Regions from separate parts of the Streptomyces sp. MST-110588 genome, predicted to be linked through region 2. Evidence: riboswitches for the same ligand, from Rfam matches in the RefSeq annotation. Region 2 holds a riboswitch; the other holds the start of a gene.
What was found. Region 2 has a riboswitch for cyclic di-AMP ahead of KGS77_RS01820 (C40 family peptidase). Riboswitches for the same ligand answer to the same signal wherever they lie in the genome.
Positions count from the first base shown of each region.

Region 1: another riboswitch for cyclic di-AMP. It lies ahead of KGS77_RS21350 (transglycosylase family protein); the one in region 2 lies ahead of KGS77_RS01820 (C40 family peptidase).

Region 1 covers NZ_CP074380.1:4,859,771-4,864,092, reverse strand. Annotated here, with positions in the region: gene KGS77_RS21360 (septum formation initiator family protein) at 1-196, opposite strand, end outside; gene eno (phosphopyruvate hydratase) at 433-1,719, opposite strand; gene KGS77_RS21350 (transglycosylase family protein) at 2,128-2,817, opposite strand; cyclic di-AMP (ydaO/yuaA leader) riboswitch at 2,821-2,982, opposite strand; gene KGS77_RS21345 (transglycosylase family protein) at 3,243-4,316, opposite strand.
Region 2 covers NZ_CP074380.1:412,830-417,151, forward strand. Annotated here, with positions in the region: gene KGS77_RS01800 (XRE family transcriptional regulator) at 1-479, opposite strand, end outside; gene KGS77_RS01805 (DUF2867 domain-containing protein) at 646-1,173, opposite strand; partial or broken gene KGS77_RS01810 (ATP-dependent Clp protease proteolytic subunit) at 1,514-2,145, shown strand; gene KGS77_RS01815 (hypothetical protein) at 2,215-2,520, shown strand; cyclic di-AMP (ydaO/yuaA leader) riboswitch at 2,969-3,131, shown strand; gene KGS77_RS01820 (C40 family peptidase) at 3,135-3,608, shown strand; gene KGS77_RS01825 (DUF6328 family protein) at 3,787-4,322, shown strand, end outside.

The DNA.
Region 1 (4,322 bases), 4.4 Mb from region 2:
TGTCCGAGCGCTGGGAGATGTACTGCCTTATGGGATAGGCGAGGGCCACGACCAGCGAGCACATGACCAGGGCCAGCAGCGCGGCGCGGCCGGTCGGCCGGCCCCGGCCGGACGGGCGGGCGCGGTAGACGCGGGCGGCTGCCTGCCCGCCGAGCGCCTTGAGTCGGGTCGCGGTGGAGAACCGGTCCGCGGGCACGTCGCCTCCCCTTGGGTCATACGGTCCGACGGGCGCTCGGCCCCGCTCCGCCTCCTGCCTGGCCGGCGGCGCCCGGAAACCGCGCACGTCCCCGGCAACGGTACGGGACCGCCGCCGGGGACGCCTGGCTGCGCTACGCCTTTGCTCTTTTATTTAGCCCTTGGGTGCAAGGGCGGGCAGGCGCTTGCCGCCGCCGCGACACGCCGTCACGGTGTGCCGCCGCGTACGCCGTCGCCTCAGTTGGCGGGGCGGAACCGGGGGAAGGCGGAGCGGCCGGCGTAGACGGCCGCGTCGTCGAGGATCTCCTCGATGCGCAGGAGCTGGTTGTACTTGGCGACACGCTCGGAGCGGGCCGGGGCGCCGGTCTTGATCTGGCCGCAGTTGGTGGCGACGGCCAGGTCGGCGATGGTGACGTCCTCGGTCTCGCCGGAGCGGTGCGACATCATGCACTTGAAGCCGTTGCGCTGGGCCAGCTCGACGGCATCCAGGGTTTCGGTCAGCGAGCCGATCTGGTTGACCTTGACCAGCAGGGCGTTGGCCGAGCCCTCCTCGATGCCACGGGCCAGCCGCTCGGGGTTGGTGACGAACAGGTCGTCGCCCACGAGCTGCACCTTGGAGCCCAGGCGGTCGGTGATGGTCTTCCAGCCCTCCCAGTCGTCCTCGAACAGCGGGTCCTCGATGGAGACCAGCGGGTAGGCGGCGACCAGCTCCTCGTAGTACGAGGTCATCTCGGCGGCGGTGCGCTTCTGGCCCTCGAACTCGTACGAGCCGTCCTTGTAGAACTCCGAGGCGGCGACGTCCAGCGCCAGCGCGATGTCCTGGCCGGGGACGTAACCGGCCTCCTTGATGGCCTCCAGGATCAGGTCCAGGGCGGCGCGGTTGGAGTCCAGGTTCGGCGCGAAGCCGCCCTCGTCGCCGAGGCCGGTGGACAGGCCGCGGGACTTCAGGACCTTCTTCAGGGTGTGGTAGACCTCGGCGCCCCAGCGCAGCGCCTCGGAGAAGGACTCCGCGCCGATCGGGGCGATCATGAACTCCTGGATGTCCACGTTGGAGTCGGCGTGCGACCCGCCGTTGAGGATGTTCATCATCGGTACGGGCAGGACGTGCGCGTTGGGGCCGCCGAGGTAGCGGAACAGCGGCAGGTCGCTGGCCTCGGAGGCGGCGTGCGCGACGGCCAGGGAGACGCCGAGGATGGCGTTGGCGCCCAGCGAGCCCTTGTTGTCCGTGGCGTCCAGGTCGAACATGGCCTGGTCGATCAGGCGCTGCTCGGTGGCGTCGTAGCCGACCAGCTCCGGGCCGATCTGCTCGATGACGGCCAGGACGGCCTTCTCCACGCCCTTGCCCAGGTAGCGGTTCGGGTCACCGTCGCGCAGCTCGATGGCCTCGAACGCGCCGGTCGAGGCGCCGGACGGCACGGCGGCACGGCCCGTGCTGCCGTCGTCGAGGCCGACCTCGACCTCGACCGTGGGATTGCCTCGCGAGTCGAGAATCTCGCGAGCTACGACGACGTCGATGGACGGCACGTTGTCTCCTTCATGGGTGTCTGGAGTTCTGCAGCACGAGCCTAACGGCCCCGGGGGGCTGCGCTCGCCCCCAGCCCGGCCCATGGGACGAAAACAAACGAAAATACTGCCAAAGGCCCAGTTCATTGGGCGTATGGGTGCATTGTTCGCTGAACGGGAACGCCGCCGGAAACGCCGTGGTCACAGGCGTACGGCGGCGGGGCGGAAAGCGACGGGGCGGGAAGGCGCACCAATGGGAGAAGCCCCGTCGCGGCGCGTTCGGGGGACGACGCGGCGTGACGGGGCGGTCTCACGGGAAGAGCGGATTCCCGGGCGCTTCGGGCCGCGGGGTCAAGGCCGGGACGGCCCGTACGTACCGCCGTACGTACGGGGAGTCCGGGACCCCGGCGGACCGGGAGGGGCAGGAGCTCAGACGGAGAGCTTCTGGCCCGGGAAGATCAGGTTGGGGTTGCCGCCGATGACGGACTTGTTGTTCTCGTAGACCGACTTCCAGTTGGTGCCGTGGGAAGCGGCGATCTTGGCGAGGGTGTCGCCCGCCTTGACGGTGTAGTTGCCGTGGCCCTGGGACTTCTTCGGCTGCGCGGGGGCCGGGGTGGTGCGGGCGGCCTCACGGGCCTGCTTGCGGGCCTCGGACTTCGAGGGGCCCTGCTGGTGACGCTCGGTGTAGCTGCGGGTGGAGTTGTGGTGGCCCGAGCCGCCGGAGGTGTTCACCTGGGCCTTGGGGCCGCCGGAGGTCAGGTTGCCGGCGCCGGCGCAGGACCAGGCACCCGGGCCCTGCATGGCCAGGAGCTTCTCGGCCACGGCTATCTGCTGGCCCTTGCTGGCCAGGTCGGCGCGGGGGGCGTACTTGGTGCCGCCGGCGGCGGCCCAGCTCGAATTGGAGAACTGCAGGCCACCGTAGTAGCCGTTGCCGGTGTTGATCGACCAGTTGCCGCCGGACTCGCACTGCGCGACCGCGTCCCAGGTGGAGACGGAGGCGGCGGAGGCGGAGGTGGCGCCCATCAGCGGGACGGCCACGGCGGCACCGGCGACGCCGGCCAGGGTGGCGACGCGGACGGCCTTGGAGGGACGACGGTGCTTGCCCTTGACAGAAGACATGGTTGTTTTCCTCACCGACGCCTACGAGGTGAGCTGTCGGGTTCGGACTGTGAGTGGCCCGGCCGCGTCTCACGCGGCTTCACCCCTAGCCGTCCCTCCCGTTCTCACGGGTGGGGCCGGCACTTACCTTGGGTCCCCCGCTCCTGCCTTCGGCGCTTGCGCGACGACGTCCTCCGACCACCGGCAGGATTCGGCGTGTGGTCGACGGGCCCGCTTTGGCGAGCGGTCACGACCGTAAACAGGAACACCCTGCCGGTTCAAACCCCTACTTCTGAGGCGAGTTGACCGTTTTGTGACCCGAGAAGCTCCCATTTCCGCAGGTCGCGGGCGGTTTCGAAACAATGGCCGACTCGGACACGCCCGAGCCGAACGAGAGCCATGTCTCACTTTCGCCAAAGCGGACCCAACAGCTCCGAATGAGCCGGTCAGCGACCGACTTCAAGGCGCTGACCAGGCAGAATCAGATCCGGGTCGTCTCCGATGACGTCCTTGTTGGCCTTGTAGAGCGCGGGCCAGCCACCGGGCGTCCGGGAGTCCTCGGCGATGACTGACAGGTTGTCACCCGGCCGCACGACGTAGTCCGTTCGAACAGGCGGGTGGTCGCGGTGCGTGTCCCCGCCACGGGAGGCGTGGCGCCCGCCGGAGCCGCGGCCGTCGCCCTCCTGGCCCGCGTCCCCGTCCGGCCCGCCGCGGTGCTTGCCGGCACCGGGGAGCCCCGGCGCGCCCGGGTCGGTGGTGGGGTCGGTGGCTCCGGGGCCGGACGTACCCGAGCCGTCCCGGTCGCCGGTGCCGGACTTTCCGGCGGAATCAGATGAACCAGACGATCCCGGGGAATCCGAGGTGCCCGAGGAACCGGAGGAATCCCGCGCATCCGATGGGTCCGAGGTGCCCGAAGAATCCGTCGCGTCCGTGGCGCCCGATGCGTCGGATTCATCCGTACGGTCCGAGGCGCCCGAGGAGTCCGACGAGCCCGCCCGGCCGGACGGGTCCGCCTTGGGCCGCGTACCGCTGTGGGACGGCGCCGGGGTGTGCGAAGGCGCCCCGGAACCCGACGGCTTGGGCGTCCCGGAAGGCGAGGAGGAGCCGGGTGACGTGGGCGAGGGCGTGGACGGCGTCGAGGGGGAGTGCGACGGCTCCGGCGCGCGGGTGCTGCCCGGGTCCACGCCCGGCGCCCCGCCACCCTTGGTCAGCCCCGCGCTCTCCGCGCAGCCCTGCCACGCCTGCGGGCCGCGGGCCTTGAGTATGGACTCCGCCACGACGATCTGCTGGGAGCGGCTGGCGAGGTCGGGGCGGGAGGCGTACGCGGCCCCGCCGTACCGGTCCCACAGCTCCTGCGTGATCTGGAGCCCGCCGTAATAGCCGTTGCCGGCGTCGGCGCTCCACACCCCGCCGCTCTCACACTGCGCGACCCGGTCCCAGGTCGCGGTGTCCGCGGCCTGCGCGCCACTGGCGGCGAGCAGGGGCATGGCGATGCCCGCGCCGGTGACTCCCGCCGTCACGAAGAT
Region 2 (4,322 bases):
AACCGGGTGTCGAACTCGGCCACCTCCCCCGGCCCCATGACCAGGTCGTGGTCGGCCAGGACCAGACGCAGCCGGCCCGCCAGGACGTACAGCCACTCGTACCCCTCGTGGGTGCGCGGGTCCGGCGTGTTCCGCTCGGCCGGTATGACCATCTTGTAGGTCTGGAGCGGCCCGGGGTGCCGGGTCAGCGGCACCACGGTGTTGCCGTGTACGCGCTGGGGCGTCAGGCGGACCCGGGGGTCACCGACCGCGGGGGCGCCGACCAGTTCGTCAAGGGCGACCTGGTGTGCCTGGGCGAGCGGAAGCAGCAGTTCCAGGCTGGGCCGGCGCAGGCCGGACTCCAGCCGGGACAGGGTGCTCTTGGAGATGCCGGTGGCCTCGGACAGCGCCGCCAGGGTCACGCCGCGCTGGGTCCGCAGCCGCTTGAGGCGCGGGCCGACCTCGGTCAGGGCCCGGGCGATGGCTGGTGAGTGGTCCATGCACGTCATTGCACCGTCTTGTCCCGCGAATGGCAACACGGATTGCGGGGAGCGGGACGAGGGTCCGGGCACCGGACCGACCCCCGGACCAGGGCCGGACCAGGGCCGGATCATGGCCCGGTCGCAGATCGGCGTACCGTCGCGCATCGCCGCCGTCGCGTCGCTCCTAAGCCGCCGACCGGGAGCCCGGTGCGGTCCGGCGGCGGCCTGCGGCGGACCGGAGCGCGCGCCGCAGCAGCAGGGGGACCATCAGGTGGTGGACCGGCGCCGCCACCCCCCACGCCACCCGGCCGGCCCGCCCCTTGAAGCGCACGGTGGTGGCCCACAGGATCTGCGCGTCCTCCACCAGCACGACGTTGTGCGCGTCGACCAGCCGGGAGGGTGCTTCCAGGGTGACCGAGCCGGGACCGGGACGCGTCACCCGCCATCCCAGGACGTGCCGCGGGGAGGACTTCGGGCCCAGCCGCAGCCCCAGTACACCGGTCCACCCCAGCATCAGGCACCACCGCATGGGAAGCGGGGCCGTCTCGAACGTGACCCGTGCCCACTGCTCCGGCGTCAGCGGCCGGCCGTCCGGCACAGGTGACGCGAAGGCCGACGCGTAGTGGTACCCCGCGAGGTCTTCGCGGGCCCGCAGCGCTCGCGGCACTTCCACACGCCGTACGCGCGCGGGGGATGCGGAAGCAGTGGCCATGGCAGACGGCTCCTTACGGCAGCGGGCTGAGATCAGCGGCAGGCTGAGGTCAGGGGATCGTAACCGCACGGCGGCCGGCCGGTCCGTACCGGGCCCGGCGTTCCCAACTTCCCTGCCATCTGTGGCTCATGACGCCCTGTTCCGCCGCATGACCCCTCATGTCGTGCGCCGGGACTTTCGCTGTGGGCGAGCGCCCAAGACCGCTGTGACCGCTTGCCTTCCCTCTGCGGGCGAGTCATGCTCACTTCTGCCAGGACGTACGTCCTGTACATTTTTTACATCGGCGCGTGCGGACACGTACGGGACGCGTACGGAGCACGTACAGAGCAGAGGAGTCGCCATGGACCGCCCCACGGCCCGCCATGTCCTTCCGGAGTTCACCGAACGCACCTTTTACGGGGTCCGCACCATGGACCCGTACTCCAAGCTGCTCAGTGAGCGTGTGGTCTTCCTCGGCGCCCCGGTCGACGACACCGTCGCCAACGACGTGATCGCGCAGCTCGTCCACCTCGACTACGACGCCCCGGGGCGCGACATCTCGCTCTACATCAACTCCCCCGGCGGCTCGTTGACCGCGATGAGCGCCATTTACGACACGATGCAGTTCGTCTCCTGCGACATCCAGACCTACTGCCTGGGACAGGCCGCCTCGGCCGCGGCGGTGCTGCTGGCCGCGGGCGCCCCGGGCAAGCGGTTCGCCCTGCCGCGTGCGCGCATCCTGATCCATCAGCCGTCCCTGAGCGAGCCGATCCAGGGACAGGCTTCCGACTTGCAGGTCAAGGCCGCGGAACTGCTGCGCAGCCGGGCGATGCTGGAGGAGATGCTCGTACGGCACACCGGCCGGCCCGCCGAGCAGATCGCCGCCGACATCGAACGCGACAAGATATTCGACGCGCGGGGGCGCTGGAGTACGGACTCATCGACGGGCTGACCGGCAGTCGCAAGCGGCCGGCCGTGGCGCCGGCCGCGTAGTGAGCGGAGCGCACGAGGGAATGGGACGCACGAGGGAATGGGACGCATGAGGGGGACGAGATGAGCGGGATGCTGCCGCCCGAGTTGCCGCCGCTGCCCGCGCTGACCCGGGCCGAGGGCGAGTTCATCGACAGCTACCTGGCAGTGCTGGACCTGCTGGGCCGTATCAACCCGAGCCGGGGCGGGGCCACTTACGGCGGGCTGCGGGCCGCGCAGGCCCTGGTCGCCAAGGCAACGGACCTGCGGGACGCGCTGACGCTGATGCACCGGCGCGGCGAGAGCGAACTGCACGCCGCGACGCTGACGCGGGCGCTGCGGGTGCTGGACGGCGAGCGCCGCGCCCGCCTGGTGACGGTGCCGCCCGCCCAGAAGTGACGGGGCCGGCGAACGACCGCGGAACAGCGGCTGCGGCCGGCGCGTGCCCGTCGCATCGCCCGCCCCGGGGACGACCGGCTCCCCCACCGGCAGCGGAGCGCACACCCCTTCGCCAAAGGGCACACGGGACTGACAGGCGACCGGGGTTCGCTCGCCCGTTCGGTGTAGTCAGGGTCCCGGCTTTTGCGGGAGTGCGGTTGCGCAACACGCGCACACAACATCCGGAATGATCCGCTCCGCGCCTGGTGCGGGGGTCCTCACGGGTCGCGGCCCGGGCACGAAGCGGGCGTTGTCCACCTGAACGGGTCAGTCGTGACCAGCCTCACATACGGCCGTTTCGGCTCGGCATCCTGCCGCCGCCGGGTGACGATCCCTCTCGACGACAAGCCCCCGCCACAGCGGTGGGGCGGTCCGGACGGGCGCCGAATCCTGCCGCCGTGCCGGGCGTCCGGTCGATGCGCCTGATCGGCAGGAGCGGAGGACCCGAGCACGACGGGACCGTCGGCCGGCGAAGCCGACGGCCCCTTGGGGTGAAGCCGGAGCCACGGCCGGGCATCTTCGCCTGCCCGAACCCGACAGGTTCTCCTTCGCAGGCGGCTGACGAAGGGTTGCGCATGGCTGCGCACGTTCGCGTTTCCGGGATGCCGGTGCGGGCGGGAGTGATCTCCGCTCTCGCCCTCGCCACGGCCGCCGGGACGATGATGATCCCCGGTGGGACGGCGGAGGCGCAGGCCGCCTCGGCCTCCGCCAAAGCGCTGCGGATCGCCGCCTCGAAGAAAGGGGCTCCCTACCAGTACGGCGCGACGGGCCCGTACCGCTTCGACTGCTCGGGCCTGACGCTGTACTCGTTCAAGCGCGCGGGCAAGAAACTCCCCCGCACCGCCGCGTCGCAGTACAACCGCACCCGCCATGTCCCCGCATCCTCCCGCGCACGCGGTGACCTGGTCTTCTTCTATTCCCGTGGGGGCATATACCACGTGGGGATATACGCCGGGAGCGGACGCATCTGGCACGCGCCCAAGACCGGTGACGTGGTGCGCCTGCAGAAGATATGGACGCGCAGCGTCCTGTACGGCCGGGTGCGCTGACCCGGGCGCCAACTCCTGTTCCTGTTCCGCCCCGCCGGGAACGGCGGGGCGGAACAGGAACACACCCTCGTTTTCCCCCGGCATGGACCTTCGGCGGACGTACGGGCCGGCGGGGCGCGGCAGCCGCCGTTCGTGGGTCGTTCCGACTGATTGCCGCACCGCTGGCTACTCGTACGGAATGGACCGTCCCACCGACCGCCCCGGGACGCCGGACCCCGGCGCCGGCGGACGCGAGGAGCGCCAGGAGGACGCGCAGGAACGCCACGAGACCGCGCTGGAGCGTTACGACCGCAACTTCTCCGAACTGCTCCAGGAACTGCGGGTCATGCAGACCGGCGTACAGATCCTCTTCGCGTTTCTGCTGACCCTGGCCTTCACTCCGCGCTTCGTGTCCCTGGACACGGTCCAGCGGGCGACGTACGTCGGGACGCTGCTGCTGGCCGTGCTGGCGGCCGTACTGCTGACCGCGCCGGTCGCCACCCACCGGATGCTCTTCCAGCGGCGCGAGAAACGCCTGGTCGTGATGGTGTCCGCCCGGCTCGCGGGAGCGGGCATGGCGGCGGTGGCGGTGGCCCTGGCCGGCGCCGTGACTCTGGTCGTCGACGTGGTGCTGAACCGGGCCGCGGGCGTGGCGGCGGGGGCCGCGACGCTGCTGGCGTGCGCCGCGCTGTGGGCCTTCCTGCCGCGCGTACTGGGACGCCGCAACGGGCACGA